2 regions of the Paraburkholderia sp. PAMB 6770 genome follow, and region 1 is predicted to be linked to the other one. Evidence: predicted binding sites of a transcription regulator. Region 1 holds the regulator's gene; the other holds the start of a gene.
What was found. Region 1 encodes FliA, which starts transcription of late flagellar genes. Its sites were predicted from a motif close to CTAAAGTTTNNNNNNNNNNNGCCGNTA; they were not measured.

Region 1 (9,916 bases):
CAAGCCTCAGGCAAGCCTCGGCCAGGCCCCAGGCGAAACCCCAGCCGTGACCTCGAGCGGGCCGCGAAGCCCGCCCCATCAGGCGAATTGCCTACCTTTCCCCGCCCTTATCAACCGATCGTCGCTCGACGTCTTTCGTAATAATCGATCTCAATGGGAAGCGGTATGTTGCCGGTCCGTCAACCTCATCGGGGGTCGAGCTTGAACATTCGTAAATTTATCGGTGCCACCAGTCGCGATGCGCTGCGACTGGTCCGTGAAGCACTGGGCCCCGATGCAGTCGTGCTGTCGAACCGGACGATCGAGGATGGCACCATCGAGATCGTCGCGCTCGCCGACAGCGAGCTCGCCGCGATCGCCCCGAAGAAGCAGGACGGCGCCGCCGCCGGCACGGCCGGTCATCCGGGCAATCCGGGCAATCCGGGCAATCCGGGCAATCCGGGCAATCCGGGCAATCCGGGCAATCCGGGCAGCGCCGCGCCGCGTGCGCCGGCGATGCAGCACAACCCGTACGCGAGCGGCATGCCGGACGTGTTTTCGTCGGTATTCGGCGCGAGCCCCGAGGCCGGCACCGAGAGCATGTCCGCGAGCAACGTGCCGGCGCAGCCGGCGGCGCCGGCGAGCGCAGCCGAGTCCGCGGCGAACGACGCCGCCGCCGAGGTGAAGCTCACCGCCGCCGCGCAGGCGAGCGCCGCGCACCCGGCGCAAGGGGCGCACCCGGCGCAAGCGGCCATGCCGGCCGTAGCGCCGCGTGCGCAGCCGCAGCCGGCCGCCGCGCCGCGCGTCCAGCCGCAGGCGGGCGCCCGCAGCAGCGAGATCCGCACCGACGCATTGAAGGCCGCCCACGCGGCGATCACGCCGCCCACGCCGCGCACGATGGCCGACTACAACCCCTGGCTGATCGATCACGCGCGCAGCATCGCCGGTCGGCAGCAGGGCGCGTACAGCGCGCGGCCGTCGTCGATGACGCCCGCCGCCGCGATGGCCAAGGGGCTCGGCGCACCGGTCGAAATCAGCGTGCCGCCGCAACCGGCTTCGCGCGAGGCCGACGCGCCGGATTGGGCGCGCGAGGCGGCGCAGCTCGCCGCGCGCCGCGCCGCGCAGAAAGCCGCCGCGCAAGGCGCCGAAGAGGCGCGCGCGTCGGCCAGTGCCGCGGCGGTCAGCGAGGCGGTGAAGACGCGCATCGAGGAAGTCGTCAACGAGACCGTGATGAACGAGCTCACGTCGATGCGCGGGATGATGGAGGAGCACTTCGCCGGCCTGCTGTGGGCCGATCGCCAGCGCCGCAGCCCGGCGCGCGCGGCGCTCACCAAGCACCTGTTCGCGGCGGGCTTTTCCGCGCAGCTCGTGCAGATGCTGGTCGACCGTCTGCCGGCCGAGTCCGACAGCATGGACAGCGGCATGGAGTGGGTGCGCGGCGTGCTCGAATCGAATCTGCCGGTGATGGAAAGCGAGGATGCGCTGATGGAGCGCGGCGGCGTGTTCGCGCTGATGGGGCCGACCGGCGTCGGCAAGACCACGACCACCGCGAAGCTGGCGGCGCGCTGCGTGATGCGCTTCGGCGCGAGCAAGGTCGCGCTGCTCACGACCGACAGCTACCGGATCGGCGGCCACGAGCAATTGCGCATCTTCGGCAAGATTCTCGGCGTGTCGGTGCACGCAGTGAAGGACGGCGCCGACCTGCAGCTCGCGCTCTCCGAGTTGCGCAACAAGCACATCGTGCTGATCGACACGATCGGCATGAGCCAGCGCGACCGGCTCGTCTCCGACCAGATCGCGATGCTGTGCCGCGCCGGCCAGCCGGTGCGGCGTCTGCTGCTGCTGAACGCAACCAGTCACGGCGACACGCTCAACGAAGTCGTGCAGGCCTACCAGCGCGCGCCCGACCAGCAGCCGCTCGCCGGCTGCATCCTGACCAAGCTCGACGAGGCGACGAACCTCGGCGGCGTGCTCGACACCGTGCTGCGCTACAAGCTGCCGGTGCACTACGTGTCGACCGGCCAGAAGGTGCCGGAGAACCTGTACGTCGCGACCCGCAAGTTCCTGATCAAGAGTGCGTTCTGCATTCCGCGCGACCACTCGCCGTTCGTGCCGCAGGACGAAGACATCCCGGCGCTGCTCGCCGCGCTGTCGGCGCGCTCGACGTCAGAACTGCACGAGGTACGCTTTGGATAAAGTCGTTTCCGATCAGGCTGAAGGATTGCGGCGCCTCCTTGCCCGCAGCGGTTCGCGGGTGCTGGCGGTGGCGGGCGGCTCGCCCGGCGTCGGTTGCACGACGGCTGTCGTCAACCTGGCCGCCGCGCTCGCCGAGCAGGGCAAGGACGTGTTGATCGTCGACGAATGCACGCGCCCCGGCACCGTGAGCGCGATGCTCGGCGGCCTGCGCGGCGCCGGCAATTTCGGCGCGGTGATGCGCGGCGACATGCCGCTCGACACCGCTGCCGCGCGTCATCCGCTCGGCTTCTGGGTGCTCGCGGCGCCGCGCGCGCAGGACGATGCATACAGCAGCGCGCACGTGGACCGGCTGCTCGACGGCGGGGCGGACATCGTGCTGATCGATGCGCAGCTGGGCGGAACGGGGCAGCTGTCGGCGCTCGCGCAGCAGTCGCACGACCTGATGATCGTCACGCGCGTGGCCGCGCAGACCATCACCGATGCGTATGCGGCGGTGAAGCGGCTGCACTACGCGCACGGGATCGCGCAGTTTCGCGTGCTGGTGAATCACGTGCACAGCGTCGCCGATGCGCGTACCGCGTTTGCGAATCTCGCGGGGGTCGCGCAACGCTACCTGACGGTGTCGCTCGACGAAGCCGGCTGCATTGCGGCGGATTCGCGCATGGCGCGCGCGCGCGAGTTGTCGCGCTGCGTCGTCGACGCGTTTCCGTCGACGCCGGCTGCGCGCGATTTCCGTCATCTTGCCGCCGAATTGCAGTACTGGCCGATGCGGCCAGCGATGTCGTCCCGGCGCCACTGGGTGGCGTCCGCGACAGTCACAGCGGCGCAACACGCCGACCAACCGTCTGCGCAGCACGCGTGAGCGCGGGCGCGGACAAGGGGAGCACGATGTACAACGCTCAGGGAAAGGTTTCCCAGGCCGAGGTTCTGACGAAGTACGCGCCGCTCGTGCGCCGGCTTGGTCTGCAACTGGTGGCGAAGATGCCGGCGAGCGTCGATCTGGACGACCTGATCCAGGCCGGCATGATCGGCCTGCTCGACGCGGCGAGCCGGTACAAGGAAGACCAGGGCGCGCAGTTCGAAACCTATGCGAGCCAGCGCATCCGCGGTGCGATGCTCGACGAGCTGCGCAGCAACGACTGGCTGCCGCGCAGCCTGCGCCGCACGTCGCGCGAGGTCGAGATGGCGGTGCATCAGGTCGAGCAGTCGCTCGGACGCTCGGCGAGCGAAACGGAGATCGCCGAGCATCTGAAGATGCCGCTCGACGAATACCAGTCGATGCTGCAGGACCTGCATGGCAGCCAGCTCATCTACTACGAGGACTTCGACCGCTCGGCCGACGACGAGCCGTTCCTCGACCGCTACTGCGTCGATCATGCGGATCCGCTGTCGGCGCTGCTCGACGAGAGCCTGCGCGCGGCGCTCGTCGAGGCGATCGAGCGGCTGCCGGAGCGCGAGAAGCTGCTGATGTCGCTCTACTACGAGCGCGGGATGAACCTGCGCGAGATCGGCGCGGTGATGGAGGTCAGCGAATCGCGCGTTTGCCAGCTGCACAGCCAGGCTGTCGCGCGGCTGCGCACGCGGCTACGTGAAATGGCGTGGGCGAAGGCCGAAACCGAGTAAGGCGAGGCGGTGGCGCAGGCATCGGCGCCGCCGCGACAGGTTGTTGACGATGCACGCGACTTGCGCCGTCCGTGGGACGGCGCTTTTTTCAGGGGGCGCGGCGCGCTCGCGAGGTCGCACGATTCACCGCGCGGACTCGCAATGCCAATGCTGAGCGACGGGGCTCGAAAAATGCCTGTCGTACTGCACTGTACAGCGCTCGACGTGTCTCCCGAGCGGCCTTGCGAGGACCACGCCGGTACCGGCGTATTCGCAGGCGACCCAGTCGTCGATGTCCGATTTCGCAAACGTCCAGATGGTGACCGGACCCGTGTCGTTGCGCCGTTCGCCGGACGGCGCGAGCAATGCCCGCTAGTCTGGCGGCCCGCGCCAGAACGTGATGTTGACGAGCGGGTAGGCGTCTTTTGCATCGAGATTCGACCACCCGTCCGGCGCGTTGCCGACGAGATGCTGCGTGACCGGTATCCGGGAAGGGCATGGCGCGTCCGCGTGCACTGCGGCGCGCGACGAAACGGCAGCGGTCGCGAGGGCGATCGCCGCCAGACTTACCCATCGCTGCGGTTTCATGCCTGTTCGACTATTGGACATGCTTGCGGTCGTCCACATCGCCATTGGCTTCGCCCCACCGCGCGCGGATCTGCTCGGGCGTTTCCGGCGGCCACTGGACTCCCAGGCGGATGATGCGGTCGCGGATTTCGACGAGTTTTTTGTAGGTGATCGAATCGGGGGCGACGGCATTCCGGTTGAGATCGTCGGACAATGCGAGTGCGAACGACACGCCGTTCCTGTTCCATGTATTAGGGTTGGCACCGTGGTCGAGCAGATAGTCGATCTGGTCGAGCGAATCGCCCATCAGCGCCTCGTAAAGCGGGGTATTGCGCAGCGAATCCCGCTGGTTGACATCTGCGCCTCGTTCGACGAGCAGTTTGAGTGAGGCGAATGTGGGTTCCTGGACCACAAAGAAGAGGATCGGGACTCGGCCCTCGATCATCGTGTTCGGATCGAGACCGCCGTCGAGCAGCGCGCGCAGGAACTCGGGATGCGGGCTGTTTAGAGCGAAGTCCAGCAGGCTCCCGAAATTCGGCACCTCCTGTTGCGGGTTGGCGCCCGCCTTCAGCAGTATCGGGATCATGGCCAACTGTTTGGGGTCGAGCCTGAGCGCTTCCTGTGCGGCGAAGAACAGCAATGTCATGTGCTTGCGCCCGGGCGTGTCGAGATCGGTGGCGGGGGCAAGTCGCTGAACCTTCTGGATGTCGCCCTCTTCGATGGCTTGGGCAAGCACGAGTTGCTGCCCGGAGAAGAAATCGGTAGCGGGGAATTTTTTCATGGCGCACGCGCACACGCTGCAGCACAACAGCACGATCGCCAGCGCGGTGCGCACGCAGGCCTTACCGGACATGCTTGCGGTCGTCCACATCGCCATTGGCTTCGCCCCACTGCGCGCGGATCTGCTCGGGCGTTTCCGGCGGCCACTGGACTCCCAGGCGGATGATGCGGTCGCGGATTTCGACGAGTTTTTTGTAGGTGATCGAATCGGGGGCTGAGGCGTTGATGTTGATGCGGGTAGACAACGCCGCGGCGAAGGAGAGACCGTTGACGTTCCAGGTGTTGGGGTTGGCGCCGTGATCGAGCAGATAGTCGACCTGATCCAATGAATATGCTGCTAGCGCTTCGTAGAGTGCCGTGTTGCGAAGCGAATCCCGCTTGTTGATGTCTGCGCCTCGTTCAACGAGCAGTTTGAGTGATTCGAACGTCGGTTCCTGGGCCACACAGAAAAGGATGGGCGCATCTCCGTCGATCATCGTGTTCGGATCGAGGCCGCCGTCGAGCAGCGCGCGCAGGAATTCGGGATGGGGTGTGTTGAGTGCAACGTCCAGCAGGCTGCCCAGATTCGGCACTTGCTGTTGCGGGTTCGCACCGGCCCTGACCAGCGCTGTAATCATGGCCAGTTGTTTCGGATCACGCTTGAGTGCTTCCTGCAGGGCGAAGAATAGCAGCGTCATGTGCTTGTGCCCGGGCGTGTTGAGATCGGTGGCAGGGGCAAGTTGCTGAACCTTGTGGATGTCGCCCTCTTCGATGGCCTGGGCGAGCACGAGTTGCTGGCCAGAGAAGAAATCGGTGGCGGGGAATTTTTTCATGATGTTTTTCGCAAAGGGCATCAGCGATAGCAAGAGGGTGACCAGGATGAGCGCAGCAATTCCACGTTTCATGGTGCCAACTCCTGCAGGATCGCCATGTCTTCCTCCTTCTGTTTTTCGATGCCAGCGATTACTTCCTCGATCGCGTGGCGGCTGAGCGGCATGCCGTTGCCAGGTAGGGGATAAGGCGCTCCAATTGCTTCAGGCAGCGGCATAAGGTGCTGGACCGTTGTCAGGATTTCACCGTCGACGTGATATGCGTATACCTTGGATAGCTGTGGTGTGCCTCCATAACGCGCAACCGTTTCCGGGCGTAACCCTGCAGCGTTGAAACTCCAGCAGTCCTTGCCGCTGGCGACCGAAGCCGCCGAGCACAAACCTCCGCCTAACGAATGGCCGGTGATATCAATGGGCATTGCGATATCCAGCAACTTCATCCCGACCTTTACGGCTCTTGCGTAGTAAGCCGAGTCCATATTTAGAGCCTGTAAAGCGTTGTTCGACCAATCGTCAAGACTTGTCTTTTCAGTGCCCTTGAATGCCAGCGTCGGTTTCATGTCCTGGCCAAACACGTTGGGATCGGGCGTATAAAGCTGCGCGCGGAAATTGGTATTGGTGATCTGGAGGTTGCGTGGCGCGAGGCCATACTGCTTCAGCACCCCCGCATCCCCGCTCACATTCCTCCACCCCTGCGGCACCGCCCGCGTCGGGTGATAGACATGATCGGCGAGCCGCGCTTTTTCCACCGCCACGTTATTGATCGCGAGCCGCTGCGCGGCCGCGTTCGCCCGCGCCGACGGCGCCGCGCGTCCGGCTGCCACCCGTTGCTTGCGCTCGGCCCAGCGCTGCGCCTTGGTCGGCGCCGCGGGGGCCGGCGCCGCAGCGGCGCGGGACGAAGCCGCCGTGCGCGCGGGCTTCGCCGGGGCCCGGTGCGGTTCGGGCGTGGCCGTCGCACCGTGGGACACCCGGACGGTCGCCCGTCCGAGCAGCACGTCGACCACCGTCTCCGTGCCGATCTCCCGCGCCGCATCGATCAGATGGTCGCCCGCGAAGTCCAGATCGAGCGACTCGCGCGCATCCACGACCGCCTGCCCAAACCCGACGATGCGTTTCATCGCAAAGCGGGCCTGCGCGCGCTCCACCGGCGACGCCTGCGGGTCGGCCCGCACGATGCCGGTCACCTCCATCACGTCAGCCGTCCCGTACGGATCGAGCCAGCCGGGCAGCCGCGCGGCCACCGATTCCACGCCGCGCGTCGCGCGCAGCTCGCCGAGGCGTGCCCCATGCAGGTCCGGCATCCGCCACGAGACGTCCCAGAGCGCCTGCGCCAGCTTGCCGGTATGCGGCCGCCGGGCAAACCCGACGCGTTCCTTCAGTTCGAAGCGGTGGCTGCGCAGCGTCGCGCAATGCGAGGCAAGTGCGCGCTCCAGCCGGCACGTTTCCTCTTCGTAGCGGCTCACCAGCCGGTCGAATCCGAACGTGTGCGTAAGGGGATGCCGTTCGTCTGCCATCCTGCTTCTCCTCGTTTCCTGACACGGAGAACGCAACCTAGCTTTCCGGGGGGAGGGTGCCTATCGGAGTAATCTGAAAAATGAGGCGGACTTGTCGAGCGTTGTCCAGGACATGCAATGCCGCACGTTCATGCCGCGGCTGGATCGTTGGACAAGGTGCCCGTAGTGGGAACAAGGCAGTGCGTCACGCTTGTCAAGCCATTCACCGGCGCGCCGGCGTCTTCGCTCTGGAGCGAAGGGGCACCTGTCAAGGGAGATCGGGCGTCGAGGAAAGGAGCGGTCATTGCCGCCATTGCCGCGTTTGAAAAGGATGCGATCCCGATCACGCATACGGTAAGCACGGGGCGCTTTATATCAGCCCGGACTGTTGCGGCATCGTAGTGATAGACCGCTGATCGTCCAGCGATGACGATCAGGAAAAGAGGTTTGCTCTTTCCCGGCAAAGGCAAAAACGGGAAGTTCACCGCACAGAGCAAGCGTGGCGATGCACGCTCGGTGGTCGAATGAGCGAGAAATCACCTCGATGGTTCATGGTGGCGGCGATGTCCCTCGCGGCAGCCACGCGTCGATGTCATGTTCTGGTGCGAGGCCGCCTGACAAGACTGTCGGGCATGGTCGAGAGTCCCGTCGCCCAGGCGACGAGGTGCGTCGATCGTCCACGAATGATCATTGAACCGATGGCCCTGTCGAGGCGCGCAGGTATGCAAGCGCCCGCACAGGGCGCTTTCATGGACTTCTTCGGGTTTCAACCCGAGGCAGCGGAGTTACGGCGGCGCGCCGTGAACCGACCGGGCAGGAAAAGAGAGGGAAACAGACGGAAACAGACGGAAACAGACGGAAACAGACGGAAACACGCGCTATCCGGGCAATCGCCCGCGCTCAGAACGCCCGGCCCGGCATGCGTCCGTCCGGGCCATACAGGGCGGGTTTGGGCTGACGTACCTGCAGCACGTTGAGCGCGCGCTGGTTGTACTCCATCCGCGTGCGGATCAGGATGCCGTTGGTCCGGTTCGAGCGGCGCGCGCGCTCGACCGACTGCTGCAGCAGCTTCCATTGGGCGGCGAGCTTCGGGTCGTCGCCGGCCGCCAGTTCGATGCCGGTCCAGCCGCCCGGCAGGCCCATTTCGGCCAGTTGCTCGTCGCGGATCTTTTCGAGCCGCGCGAGCTTGCCGACCAGCTCGGTTTTCTTCTCGACAATGGGCTTCAGCGTGTCGGCCGGATCGACCATCCCGAGCGCCTTCTGCTCGACGGCCAGCACGGAGGCAAACGCTTCGATGGTCGCGTATTCGTCGACGATGGTGGCAAGCAGCGCGTCTTTCATCACAACTCGCATTCACAGCGGCCCGCGCCCGGCGCGGGTCAGGGTTTCAAGGTGTCGCCGTGCGGCGCCCAGCCTCAATTGCCGGTCGCCGGGGCGCGTGTTTGCAGCAGACTGCGGGTGGTTTCGAGCACGCCGTCCGCAATCTTGCCGGGGTCGATCGTCAACGTGCCGTTGGCGATGGCCGACTTGATCGCCTCGACGTGCGCCGTATTGATGTCGCCCGAATCCGACGCCGCCGCGCTGCGCAGATCGGACGACAGGCCGGACAGGCTCACGCTCGCGTCGCCGCCCGCACTCGCGGGGCTCGGCGTGGACGCCGCCGAGCCGGCGCTCGCCGGCGCCGACGCAGCCGAACCGTCCTGCTGGGTGCGCGACGCGCGGCCCGACAGGCTGTCCAGCTTGGAATTGGTGGTGGAATCGATCTTCACGATTGGCTTCCTCAGCTATTTGAGCCTGATAACGGCATGCCGTTAGCCAAACTTTAGCGCAATCCACGTATCCCTTTGTAACCATGTATTTGACCGCGCGGGCTTTTTTGCCCGCACCCGCCCATCGTCCAACCCGCCGCGTCGCGCCTGCCGCGCGGGGTCACATCTGGATCTCCACGGTCGAACTGTCCTTCACGATGCCCATGATGATCTGCCCGTTCGCGGTTTTCACGCGCACCGGCTGGCCCGGCTGCGCGTTGCTGAGCGCGCTGCCTTCGGCGGAAATCGAAAAGCCGTCGCCCTGCGCGACCACATGAACCATCTGGCCGGCGGTCACCTGGGCGGCGTTCCTCAGCATGTCCAGCCGCAGCGGCAGGCCCGCGCCCACGCGCATCAGGGCAATCGCGCCGATCGCCTGCGACGGGGCGGTGACGATCGACATCGGCAGCATCGTCAGGTCGCCGTCGCGCGCAATGATGTCGGCGGCCGACACCACCTCGCCGGGCGCGAGCGTATGGGTGGCCACGTAGTAGGTCGCGTGAATCGACACGTGCGCCTGCAGCCAGACGGTCCACGGATGCGCGCCCGAGCAGCGCACGCCGACCGTGGTCTGTCCCCACAGACGCGCGCCATTCGGCATGAACGGCTGCAGCGCGTCGCAGGCGGCAAGGCCGCGCGGGAAGGCGGGCCTCACCGAGATATCGACCTGGCCGGGCAGACC
Region 2 (9,916 bases), 800 kb from region 1:
ATCTTTTGCATTGCAACTCTCCGAATGGCACGCGCTGCCCGAGCGGGGTCCGTGCCTCGTTCAGTGTCAGAAAAATAGCCAGCTGGTGACCAGAAACATCGGCACCAGCACGACCGCGGCCCAGCCCAGATAGGCGAAAAAGCCCGGCATGCGCACGCCGCGCGATTCCGCGATCGCCTTCACCATGAAGTTCGGCGCATTGCCGATATAGCTGTTCGCGCCCATGAACACCGCGCCGGCCGAGATCGCGGCGAGCGTGGTCGCGCCGGCATTCATCAGCGTCTGTGCGTCGCCGCCCGCGAGGTTGAAGAACACGAGATAGGTCGGCGCGTTGTCGAGGAACGACGACAGCACGCCCGTTGCCCAGAAGTACATCGCGTCGTGGGGCTGTCCGCTCGCATCCTTGACCAGGTGGACGATGCCGGCAAACGCCCCCGCCTCGCCCGCGCGCAGGATCGTGATGACCGGCGCGATCGTCACGAAGATGCCGGCGAAGAGCTTGGCGACCTCCTCGATCGGCGCCCAGTTGAACGCGTTGCCCTCGCGCGCCGCGCGCGGCGTGATGGCCAGCGACAGCAGCGTGAGCGCGGCCAGCGCGACGTCGCGCACGAGATTTTGCAGCGCAACCTGCGTGCCGAACACGTCGAACGCGATGCCGGGCTTCCACAGGCCGCTCATCAGCACCAGCGCGATCACGCCGGCGAGCAGCACGAAGTTGATCTTGCCGTCGATGCCCAGCATCGGCGAGTCGGGCGTCGGGTCGGCGAGCGCGCTGCGCTGCTCGTCGTCGCGACGGTAATAGTACGAATCCAGCGCGTAAAAAAGCACGAGCAGCACCGCGCAGACAAACAGCATCGGCAATGCGAGATGCTTCGTTGTCCAGAAAAAACTCACGCCGTTCAGAAAGCCGAGGAAGAGCGGCGGGTCGCCGAGCGGCGACAGCGAGCCCCCGGCGTTCGCCACGAGAAAGATGAAAAACACGACCACGTGCACGATGTGCTTGCGGTTGTCGTTCGCGCGCAGCAGCGGCCGGATCAGCAGCATCGCGGCACCGGTCGTGCCCATGATGCTCGCGAGCGCGGTGCCGAGCGCGAGGATCCCGGTATTCAGACGCGGCGAGCCGCGCAGGTTGCCGCGCACGCAGATGCCGCCCGCCACGGTATAGAGCGCCGTGAGCAGCACGATGAACGGCACGTACTCTTCGAGCAGCGCGTGCACCACCGCGCCGAATGCCGTGCCCACGCCGAACGCGAACGCGAACGGCACCAGAAACAGCGCGGCCCAGGCCGCGGCGATCTTGCCGAAGTGGTAATGCCAGAACGAGGGCGCGATTAGCGGAAACACCGCGATCGACAGCAGGATGCCTGCAAACGGCACGCCCCACGCGGCCGACAGACTCGCGCCGTCGAGGGTCGCCGCCGACGCGACCCCGGGCAGCAGCGACAGGGCGGCAACGCAAACGATGCATAGCGTTGCGACAGGACGCTTCATGATGGAATCCCCGAAATGGAAAAAGCAAAGTGCGGCAGGACGCCGCTCAGTACGGTCATACCGTCAGGCGTCGCGCACGACGATGACATGGACGCGGTAGGGTCCGTGCGCACCGAGAACGATGGTCTGCTCGATGTCGCCGGTTCGCGACGGTCCCGACACGAAGTTGACCGCACGCGGCAACTCGCCCCGCTCGGCATGGATCAGGTCGAACGCGTCTTCGTGTCCGCCGACGATGCGCGATGCCGGCACGATGGCCAGATGCGTTTCAGGCAGCAGCGCAGCCGACGCCCACGTCTGCGGACCGGACAGCAGCACGAGCGTCCCGGTTTCGGCGGTGGCGCAAAAGCAGCCGGTGATGCCGACCGCGTCGGCCTCGCCCGGCTTGCGGCATTCGACCGCGAGCCCCGCCGCCGCCCAGTCGAGGCTGCTCAGCGTGTGCCACGCAACCGCGCGCAGCGGCAGGCCGTGCGCGCTCAGGTAGCGATGCGCGGCAAGCGGCGCCTCGGCGAGCGTCGCGATGGAATCGACGGTCGTGGCGAGCTTCTGCGCCTCCTCGGCAAAGCGCGCGACGCGGTCTGCCGGCAGGACCGGCTGCGGACCGCGCGGATGACGCGCCAGATAATCGGCCACCGCGTCATGCTCGACGGCGGCCGGTTCCGCGTCGCGCCCCTGGGCCGCGCGAATGCGCGCAAGGATGTTGCGGCGGGCAATCGATGTATCCATGAGCGCGGTCCTCGTGTCGTTAGCCAGACGGCTTCGCGAGGATTATACCGGCGCCCCCGCGCGCAAACACGCGGCCATCCGGCCAATGCGCGCACACGGCGGCACGGCGTCAGGCCGATGCGCCCTCCGGCTGGCGAATACCGAACACCTGGCGCAGATAAGCAAGATAGGCCTTGTCGTCGCACATGTTCTTGCCGGGAGAATCGGACAGCTTCGCGACAGGCTGTCCGTTGCAACGGACCATCTTGATCACGATCTGCAACGGGTTGTAGCCGAGATCGTTGGTGAGGTTCGTGCCGACCCCGAACGCGAGCTTGCAGCGCCCGCGAAAGCGCTCGTACAACTGCAGCACTTTCGGGATATCGAGCGCATCGGAGAACACCAGCACCTTCGTGCGCGGATCGCACCGGTTCGCCTCGTAGTGCTTCAGCAGCCGCTCGCCCCACTCGAACGGATCGCCCGAGTCATGGCGCGCGCCGTCGAACAGCTTGCAGAAGTACATGTCGAAGTCGCGCAGGAACGCATCCATCCCGTACACGTCGGACAGCGCGATGCCGAGGTCGCCCCGATACTCCTTCGCCCACTGTTCCAGGCCGAAGATCTGCGAGTCGCGCAGCCGCGGCCCGAGTGCCTGGCAGGCCTGCAGATATTCGTGCGCCATCGTGCCGAGCGGCGTGAGGCCGTGCTTCATCGCGTAGAACACGTTGCTCGTACCGGCGAACTGCTCGCCCAGGTCGTCCTTCAGCGTGAGGGTCACCTCTTCGTGCCAGCGCTTCGAGAAGCGCCGCCGCGTGCCATAGTCGGCAATCTTGCAGTCGGCGAACTCCGGGCGCGCGCCGAGCAGCTTGATCTTTTCGCCGAGCCGCTCGCGGCCCTCGCCATACGCCGGCTCCTTCTGCGTGTTGCGGAAGTAGACCTCGTTGACGATGGCGAGCACCGGAATCTCGAACAGGATCGTGTGCAGCCACGGCCCCTTGATGCCGATCTCGATCTCGCCGTTGCCCTTTGCGGACGGTTCGATCGAGATGTACTTCCCGTTCAGGTGAAAGAGCGCAAGGAAGTCGATGAAATCGCTCTTGATGAAACGCATGCGCCTCAGGTAGTCCAGCTCCTCGCCGGTGAAGCGCAGCGCGCACAGCTTGTGGACCTCGTCGCGGATCTCGTCCACGTACGGCACGAGGTCGACGTCCGGCGTGCGGCAGCGAAAGCGGTACTCGACGCTGGCGGCGGGAAAATGATGCAGGACCACCTGCATCATCGTGAACTTGTAGAGATCGGTATCGAGCAGCGAAGTGATGATCATGATGGTGCCAACGGTGCAAAACTGGCGGCGCGAGCCCGGCGGCCGACCGGCGACGCGAGCCGGATATCCCGGCCGTACTGCGCCGGCACCCCGCCGACACCGCGGCCAGCCGGCGGCCTCCCCTCGCGCGCCGCCCTGCGCCCATGTTACCCGAATGCGTGCGCGCGCAGCGGCCCGCGCGCCCCGGCGGGACGGCCATAAACTAATCACGAAAAGGTATAAGAGCCCGCCGGCGCGCGGCGTGATATGCCTCTTGACGTTCAGTTACAATACCGCTTTTGGCGTTTTGCCTCCCCCGATACTGCATGCAGGAGCTGCCTGAATGACCCACGTTGTGACCGAAAGCTGCATCAAGTGCCGCTATACCGACTGCGTCGATGTGTGTCCGGTGGACTGCTTTCGCGAAGGTCCCAACTTCCTCGCGATCGACCCGGACGAGTGCATCGACTGCGCCGTGTGCGTCGCCGAGTGCCCGGTGAACGCGATCTACGCCGAGGAAGACGTGCCGGGCGACCAGCAGAACTTCATCGCGCTGAACGCGGATCTCGCGAAGGGCTGGCCGAGCATCACGAAGACCAAGGCGCCGCTGCCCGAAGCGGACGAGTTCAAGGACGTCAAGGACAAACTCGCGCTGCTCGCGCGCTAAGCGGCGTCCGGCTGCCGCGGGCTGCGCGCAGGCTTGCCGCAGCCGCCGCACCGCCTTTCGGGAGAAGTCGGGGTATTGACAGTCCCGTGCACACCCCCTAAAATCCCGTTTCTCTGCTGTTGTTGTTCCCCGATAGCTCAGTCGGTAGAGCGCCGGACTGTTAATCCGTAGGTCCCTGGTTCGAGCCCAGGTCGGGGAGCCAAGAATTGCAAAGGCCCGTTAACCAGAACGGGCTTTTTTATGCGTCAAGTGACGCGCCGTCGTGTTGCACAGCTGTTCCCCGATAGCTCAGTCGGTAGAGCGCCGGACTGTTAATCCGTAGGTCCCTGGTTCGAGCCCAGGTCGGGGAGCCAAGAATTGCGAAGGCCCGCATCCATGCGGGCCTTTTGCTTGGTGGCGTCGGTTTTGCGCCGTTTGGTTTTGCGCCGTTTGGTTTTGTACCACTTCACTTCGTGGTGTCTCGTCGCTCGCCACGTCACCAGTTTTGTGCGCCCTCTCGGCCCACGTCCGCTCTTCTCCGCCCGCCATCCGCGCCGCACGCAATCGCGTTACGATGGGCGTTTCCCCGTTTCCCGTTCCCCGCCGCCCATGACCATCCGCCTGTTGCGTGCCGCATTCGCGATCGCCGCCGTTGCCGCCCTCGTCCCGCCAGCCCGCAGCGAGGAAATCGGCAGCGTCAACACCAATTTCCATTTCACCGGCTCGGATCGCGTCGTGGTCGAGGCCTACGACGACCCGCTCGTGCAGGGCGTGACCTGTTACGTGTCGCGGGCCCGCACGGGCGGCATCAAGGGAACGCTCGGGATTGCCGAAGATCCGACCGAGGCGTCGATCGCCTGCCGCCAGGTCGGCCCGATCCATTTCAACGGGCCGCTCAAGCAGCAGGCGGACGTGTTCTCGGTCAGCATGTCGCTCATTTTCAAGACGCTGCACGTGGTCCGCGTGGTCGACGCGAAACGCGACACGCTCGTCTACCTGACCTATAGCGACCGGGTCGCGAGCGGCAGCGCGAAAAACAGCGTCAGCGCAGTGCCGCTGCCGGCCGGCACGACGATCCCGCTGAAATGACCGCCACCCGCCGCGCACCGTCCCCCATGCGTGCATCCGCCCCGCCGGTCGCGCGGCCGCGCGCGCCGGCCGCGCATTTTCGCGACAGCGCCCGCTACTGGCGCACCCCGCTGCTGCCCGGCGCCGACCTTGTGACCGCCGAATATCACGATCACACGTTCGCGCCGCACTGGCACGACGCGTACACGATTCCGGTGATCGTCGCCGGCGCCGAGAGCTACCGCTACCGCGGCGCCAACCACGTCGCGGAGGCAGGCAGCGTGCCGGTCATCCATCCGGGCGAACTGCACACCGGCGCCCGCGCGGTCGAGGCAGGCTGGCGCTACCGGGTGCTGTACGCGCCGGTCGAATTCATCCACCGGCTCGCGACCGACCTGGCCGGATCGCCGCAAGATCTGCCGTGGTTCGAACCCGGTGTGATCCGCGATCCCGCGCTCGCGCGGCGCCTGGCGTACGCGCACCGGCTGCTCGAAGCGCACGGCGATCCGCTTGCGGCCGAGACGGCGATGTTCGACGCGCTGTCGATGCTGCTCGTGCGCCACGCGCGCAGCCGGCCGCAGCCGCACCGCATCGCCGCCGACGACATCCGGGTCGCCGCGATGAAGGCGCACCTGAGCGACAATCTCACCGAGGCGCTGCGGCTCGCCGAGCTGGCCGCCGAGGTCGGCCTGTCACCGTTTCACGCGGCGCGCCTGTTTGCGCAGGCCACCGGCCTGCCGCCGCACGCGTGGCGCACTCAGGTGCGCCTGCAGCGCGCGCTCGCGCCGCTGCGCGCGGGCGTGCCGGTCGCGGACGTCGCCGCGGCGAGCGGCTTTGCCGACCAGAGTCACTTCACGCGCCATTTCCGCCGCATGTTCGGCGTGCCGCCCGGACGCTGGCAATCCGCGTGACGGGGTAGCGGGGTAACCGGCCCACCGCGCGCACGCGGTCGCGCGGACCGCAAGAACGTTCAAGCCAGCGCCGCGGGCCCGCGTTATCCTCGCCGCCCATGGAGAGAGGAACGTGAACCCACCGCATCGTTTTCGCGAATTCACCGCGGGCGCCTGCGACATCATCCCGATGATGGTCGGCGCGGCGCCGTTCGGCGTGATCTTCGGCACGCTCGTCACGACCGGACCGCTTCGGCCGTGGCACGGCCAGCTGATGTCGCTGATCGTGTTCGCCGGCTCCGCGCAGTTCATCGCGCTCGGCCTGATCGCCGCCCACGCCGGCCTCGCCGTCGTGCTTGCCACCACGTTCGTCGTGAACCTGCGCCATCTGCTCTACAGCGCGACGCTCGCACCCTATGTGTCGCACCTGCCGCTGCGCTGGCGGCTCGGGCTCGGCGGCGTGCTGACCGACGAGGTGTTCGCGGTCGCGTGGTCGCACTACCGGCATCATCCGCCGGGGGCGGCGAGCCCTTACTACTTTCTCGGCGCGGGCCTTGCGATGTACGTCAACTGGCAGCTCTGGACCCTCGCCGGGCTGCTGTTCGGCGCAGCGTTCCCGCGCCTGCAGTCGCTCGGGCTCGACTTTGCGATGGCGGCCACCTTCATTGCGATCGTCGTGCCGCAACTGGCGGCCCTGCGCCATTTCGTCGCCGCCGCGACGGCCGGCGCGCTCGCCTGGTACTGGCAGGGCTGGCCGTACAAGCTCGGGCTGCTCGGGGCCGTGTTCGCGGGCGTCGTGCTCGGCGTGCTGCTGTCGCTGCCGGGCGCCCGGCAGCCGACCCCGGGAGGTGCCCAATGAACGTCGTCGCACTCATCGTCGGCATGGCGCTGATCACGTGGGCGATTCGCGCGATCGTCTTCGTGCTCGGCAACCGGCTCGTGTTCCCGCCGCTCGTGCGCACTGCGCTCGGCTTCGTGCCGGTCACCGTGCTGACGGCGATCATCGTGCCGATGGTCGTCTCGCCGCACGGCCACGGCGCCGAACTAAGCTGGCGCAACCCGCAACTGGCCGGCGCGCTCGCCGCGATCGCGGTCAGCGCGCTGACGCGGCGGCCGCTGCTGACAATCGCGGTCGGCCTCGCGGTGTTCTTCGCGTGGCAAGCGTTCGTGATGCACGTCGCCGCGCCCGGCGCGTAGTGCGGCGGCGTCCCGGACGCCCGCCCGCTTCCTCAAGTTTCACCCCGGCTCGCCGTTAAACAGTCGAGGTCCGCTCGACGGAAAGCCAATTCCGGCGGTAACGCGGCAACAAGCAGGGTCCGCCGCGCCGGGCATCGATGCCGCGCGGCGAGACCAACCGGGACAGCACATGGGTCAGATTACCCTTTCAATCAAGGACGAAACCATTGCCTCGCTGCGCAAGGATTTCGACGCCTTTCTGCGTGTCTCGCTGAAGCTCGACCCTCAGTTCGCGACGCCGTCGTTCGAGGACTTCCTGCGCGCGAAGCTGCTCGACAACATGGTGCCGCTCACCGAGCACGCGGTGAAGCGGATGCTGCAGGGGGGGCAGTACGCGTGGGCGAAGCGCACGCTCGACAAGGAATTCCCGGACGTGGTCGCAATCCTGATGCAGCAGGCCGCCGAGTTCGGCTTCGGCTTTGCCGCGCGCTCCGAATGGACCCCGGAGGAGTTGAGCAAGCAATGCCGCGAGTGGGCGGCGGCGATCGTGCGCGAATCGGAAGGAGACGCCGCGCTGGTGGACCCGCTCGCCGCGCAGATCAAGGGCGCGGTGCAGGACATCCAGTCGCTGGAGGAGACGATGCAGACCCCCGCGTGGCGGCTGGTCGAATCGCTGCGCCAGCGCGTCTACGAAGCGAAGGTCGCGTGCGAGACGAGCGTCGGCAGCACCGCGCGGGAAAAGCTCGGCGAACTGCGCGGCCTGCTGCGTCTGGGCATTGCGCACGGCAGCTTCCAGAAACAGGAAGCCCAGCAGATCATGGAATATCTGCGTCTGCTGAAGCCGGAAATCTTCGTCGAAGAGCCCTACGACATCTTCTCGCGCCTTGCCGCGTGGCTGCGCAACTTCTTTACGCCGCCGCCGCGCCCGCAGCAACAGCCGCGGCAGTCGCGCTAGCGCGCGGCGCACGCGCCCTGCGGGCGCCGTGCGCGGTTCACCCCCACATTTTTCTGAGCTGGGCGGCGATGTCGAGCTTCGCCTGGGCCGCCGCCGCCAGCCCGGCGGTGCTCGGCGCAGCCGGCTCGGGCACCCGCGGCCAGGCGGACACGTCGAACAGCGGCAGCAGCGCCTCCGGGATGAAACGGGTACGCGACGCCCACACATGCCGGTCGCCGAGCGCGGCCTGGCCATGCACGTAAAAGCGCTGCGGCACGACGATATGCAGGTCGTCTTTCGCGCGCGTCATTGCGACGTACAGGAGGCGCCGCTCCTCCTCGATTTCGTCGTCGCTGCCCGTCGCGAGGTCGGACGGAATGCAGCCGTCCACGCCGTTCAGCACGAAGACGTTGCGCCATTCCTGGCCCTTCGCCGAATGGATCGTCGAGAGGATCAGATAGTCCTCGTCGCGCAGCGGCACGCCGGCCTCGGCGCTCGTCGCGTCGGGCGGATCGAGCGTCAGCTCGGTCAGGAAGCGCTCGCGCGATGCATAGGTCGCCGCGATGCTCTCCATCTGCAGCAGATCCGCGATGCGCATCGGCGCATCCTCGTAGTCGCGCTCGACGCAGGGCGTATACCAGCGCCGGATCGCCTCCACGTCGCCGGGCCACGCGCTGCCGCCGCCCAGCGCCGACATCAGCGCGACGAACGCGGGCCAGTCGTCGAGCGCGCGCGGCGGCGGCGAGAACGCTGCCAGCGCCGCGACAAGCGGACGCGCGACAGGCGCGCCTGCTCCTGCTCCTGTGCCTGTGCCTGTGCCTGTGCCTGTGCCTGTGCCTGTGCCTGTGCCTGTGCCTGTGCCAGCGGACTCCGCCACCGCATCGAGCACGCGTGCGGCGATCGCCGGCCCGATCCCCGGCAATAGCTGCAGCACCCGAAAACCCGCGACGCGGTCGCGCGGATTCTCGGCCCAGCGCAGCACCGCGAGCAGATCCTTCACGTGCGCGGCATCGAGAAACTTCAACCCGCCGAACTTCACGAACGGGATGTTGCGCCGGCTCAACTCGACTTCGAGCGTGGCGCTGTGGTGCGCCGCGCGAAACAGCACGGCCTGCGCCTTCAGCTTGCTGCCCGCCTCGCGCGCGTCGAGCACCTGCTCGACCACGTAGCGCGCCTGTTCGAGTTCGCCCGCGACGTTCACGAGCCGGGGACGCTGCGCGCCGCCGCCGTCGGTCCACAGGTTCTTCGTGAAGCGTTCCCGCGCGAGTCCGATCACCGCGTTCGACGCGGCGAGTATCGGCCGGGTCGAGCGATAGTTGCGCTCGAGCGTGACGACGCACGCGGGCGGTGCGAAGCACTGCGGAAACTCGAGGATGTTGCGCACGGTCGCGCCGCGAAACGCATAGATCGACTGCGCGTCGTCGCCGACCACGGTCAGGCCGCGTCCGTCCGGCTTCAGCGCGAGCAGGATCGACGCCTGCAGCCGGTTGGTGTCCTGGTACTCGTCGACCAGCACGTGATCGAAGCGGCTCGCCAGATCGGCCGCCAGCGCGGGATGCGCGGCCATCGTCGACCAGTACAGCAGCAGGTCGTCGTAGTCGAGCACGCCCTGTTTCTGCTTCGCGTCCACGTATGCCGCGAATAGCCGCCGCAGGTCGTCCTGCGCGTCGCGACACCACGGGAACGCGCGCTCCAGCACGTCG

Region 2: a site for FliA is predicted at 7,332-7,358, ahead of AC3AP7_RS03270 (DUF4088 family protein). Genes of this name have one in related genera too.

The regions. Positions count from the first base shown of each region.
Region 1 is NZ_CM173238.1:3,763,755-3,773,670, forward strand. It holds gene flhF (flagellar biosynthesis GTPase FlhF) at 202-2,175, shown strand; gene AC3AP7_RS17065 (MinD/ParA family ATP-binding protein) at 2,168-3,037, shown strand; gene AC3AP7_RS17070 (RNA polymerase sigma factor FliA) at 3,064-3,798, shown strand; partial or broken gene AC3AP7_RS17075 (STY0301 family protein) at 3,922-4,410, opposite strand; gene AC3AP7_RS17080 (ankyrin repeat domain-containing protein) at 4,376-5,197, opposite strand; gene AC3AP7_RS17085 (ankyrin repeat domain-containing protein) at 5,187-6,008, opposite strand; gene AC3AP7_RS17090 (Tle-like phospholipase domain-containing protein) at 6,005-7,447, opposite strand; gene AC3AP7_RS17095 (BPSL0067 family protein) at 7,565-7,828, shown strand; gene AC3AP7_RS17100 (flagella synthesis protein FlgN) at 8,327-8,767, opposite strand; gene flgM (flagellar biosynthesis anti-sigma factor FlgM) at 8,842-9,195, opposite strand; gene flgA (flagellar basal body P-ring formation chaperone FlgA) at 9,356-9,916, opposite strand, start outside.
Region 2 is NZ_CM173238.1:685,284-695,199, reverse strand. It holds gene AC3AP7_RS03325 (2-hydroxyacid dehydrogenase) at 1-11, opposite strand, end outside; gene AC3AP7_RS03320 (sodium:proton antiporter) at 67-1,491, opposite strand; gene AC3AP7_RS03315 (LutC/YkgG family protein) at 1,555-2,217, opposite strand; gene pncB (nicotinate phosphoribosyltransferase) at 2,327-3,520, opposite strand; gene fdxA (ferredoxin FdxA) at 3,843-4,166, shown strand; tRNA gene AC3AP7_RS03300 (tRNA-Asn) at 4,293-4,368, shown strand; tRNA gene AC3AP7_RS03295 (tRNA-Asn) at 4,444-4,519, shown strand; gene AC3AP7_RS03290 (CreA family protein) at 4,755-5,234, shown strand; gene AC3AP7_RS03285 (helix-turn-helix transcriptional regulator) at 5,261-6,124, shown strand; gene AC3AP7_RS03280 (AzlC family ABC transporter permease) at 6,294-6,962, shown strand; gene AC3AP7_RS03275 (AzlD domain-containing protein) at 6,959-7,300, shown strand; gene AC3AP7_RS03270 (DUF4088 family protein) at 7,470-8,234, shown strand; gene AC3AP7_RS03265 (ATP-dependent helicase) at 8,272-9,916, opposite strand, start outside.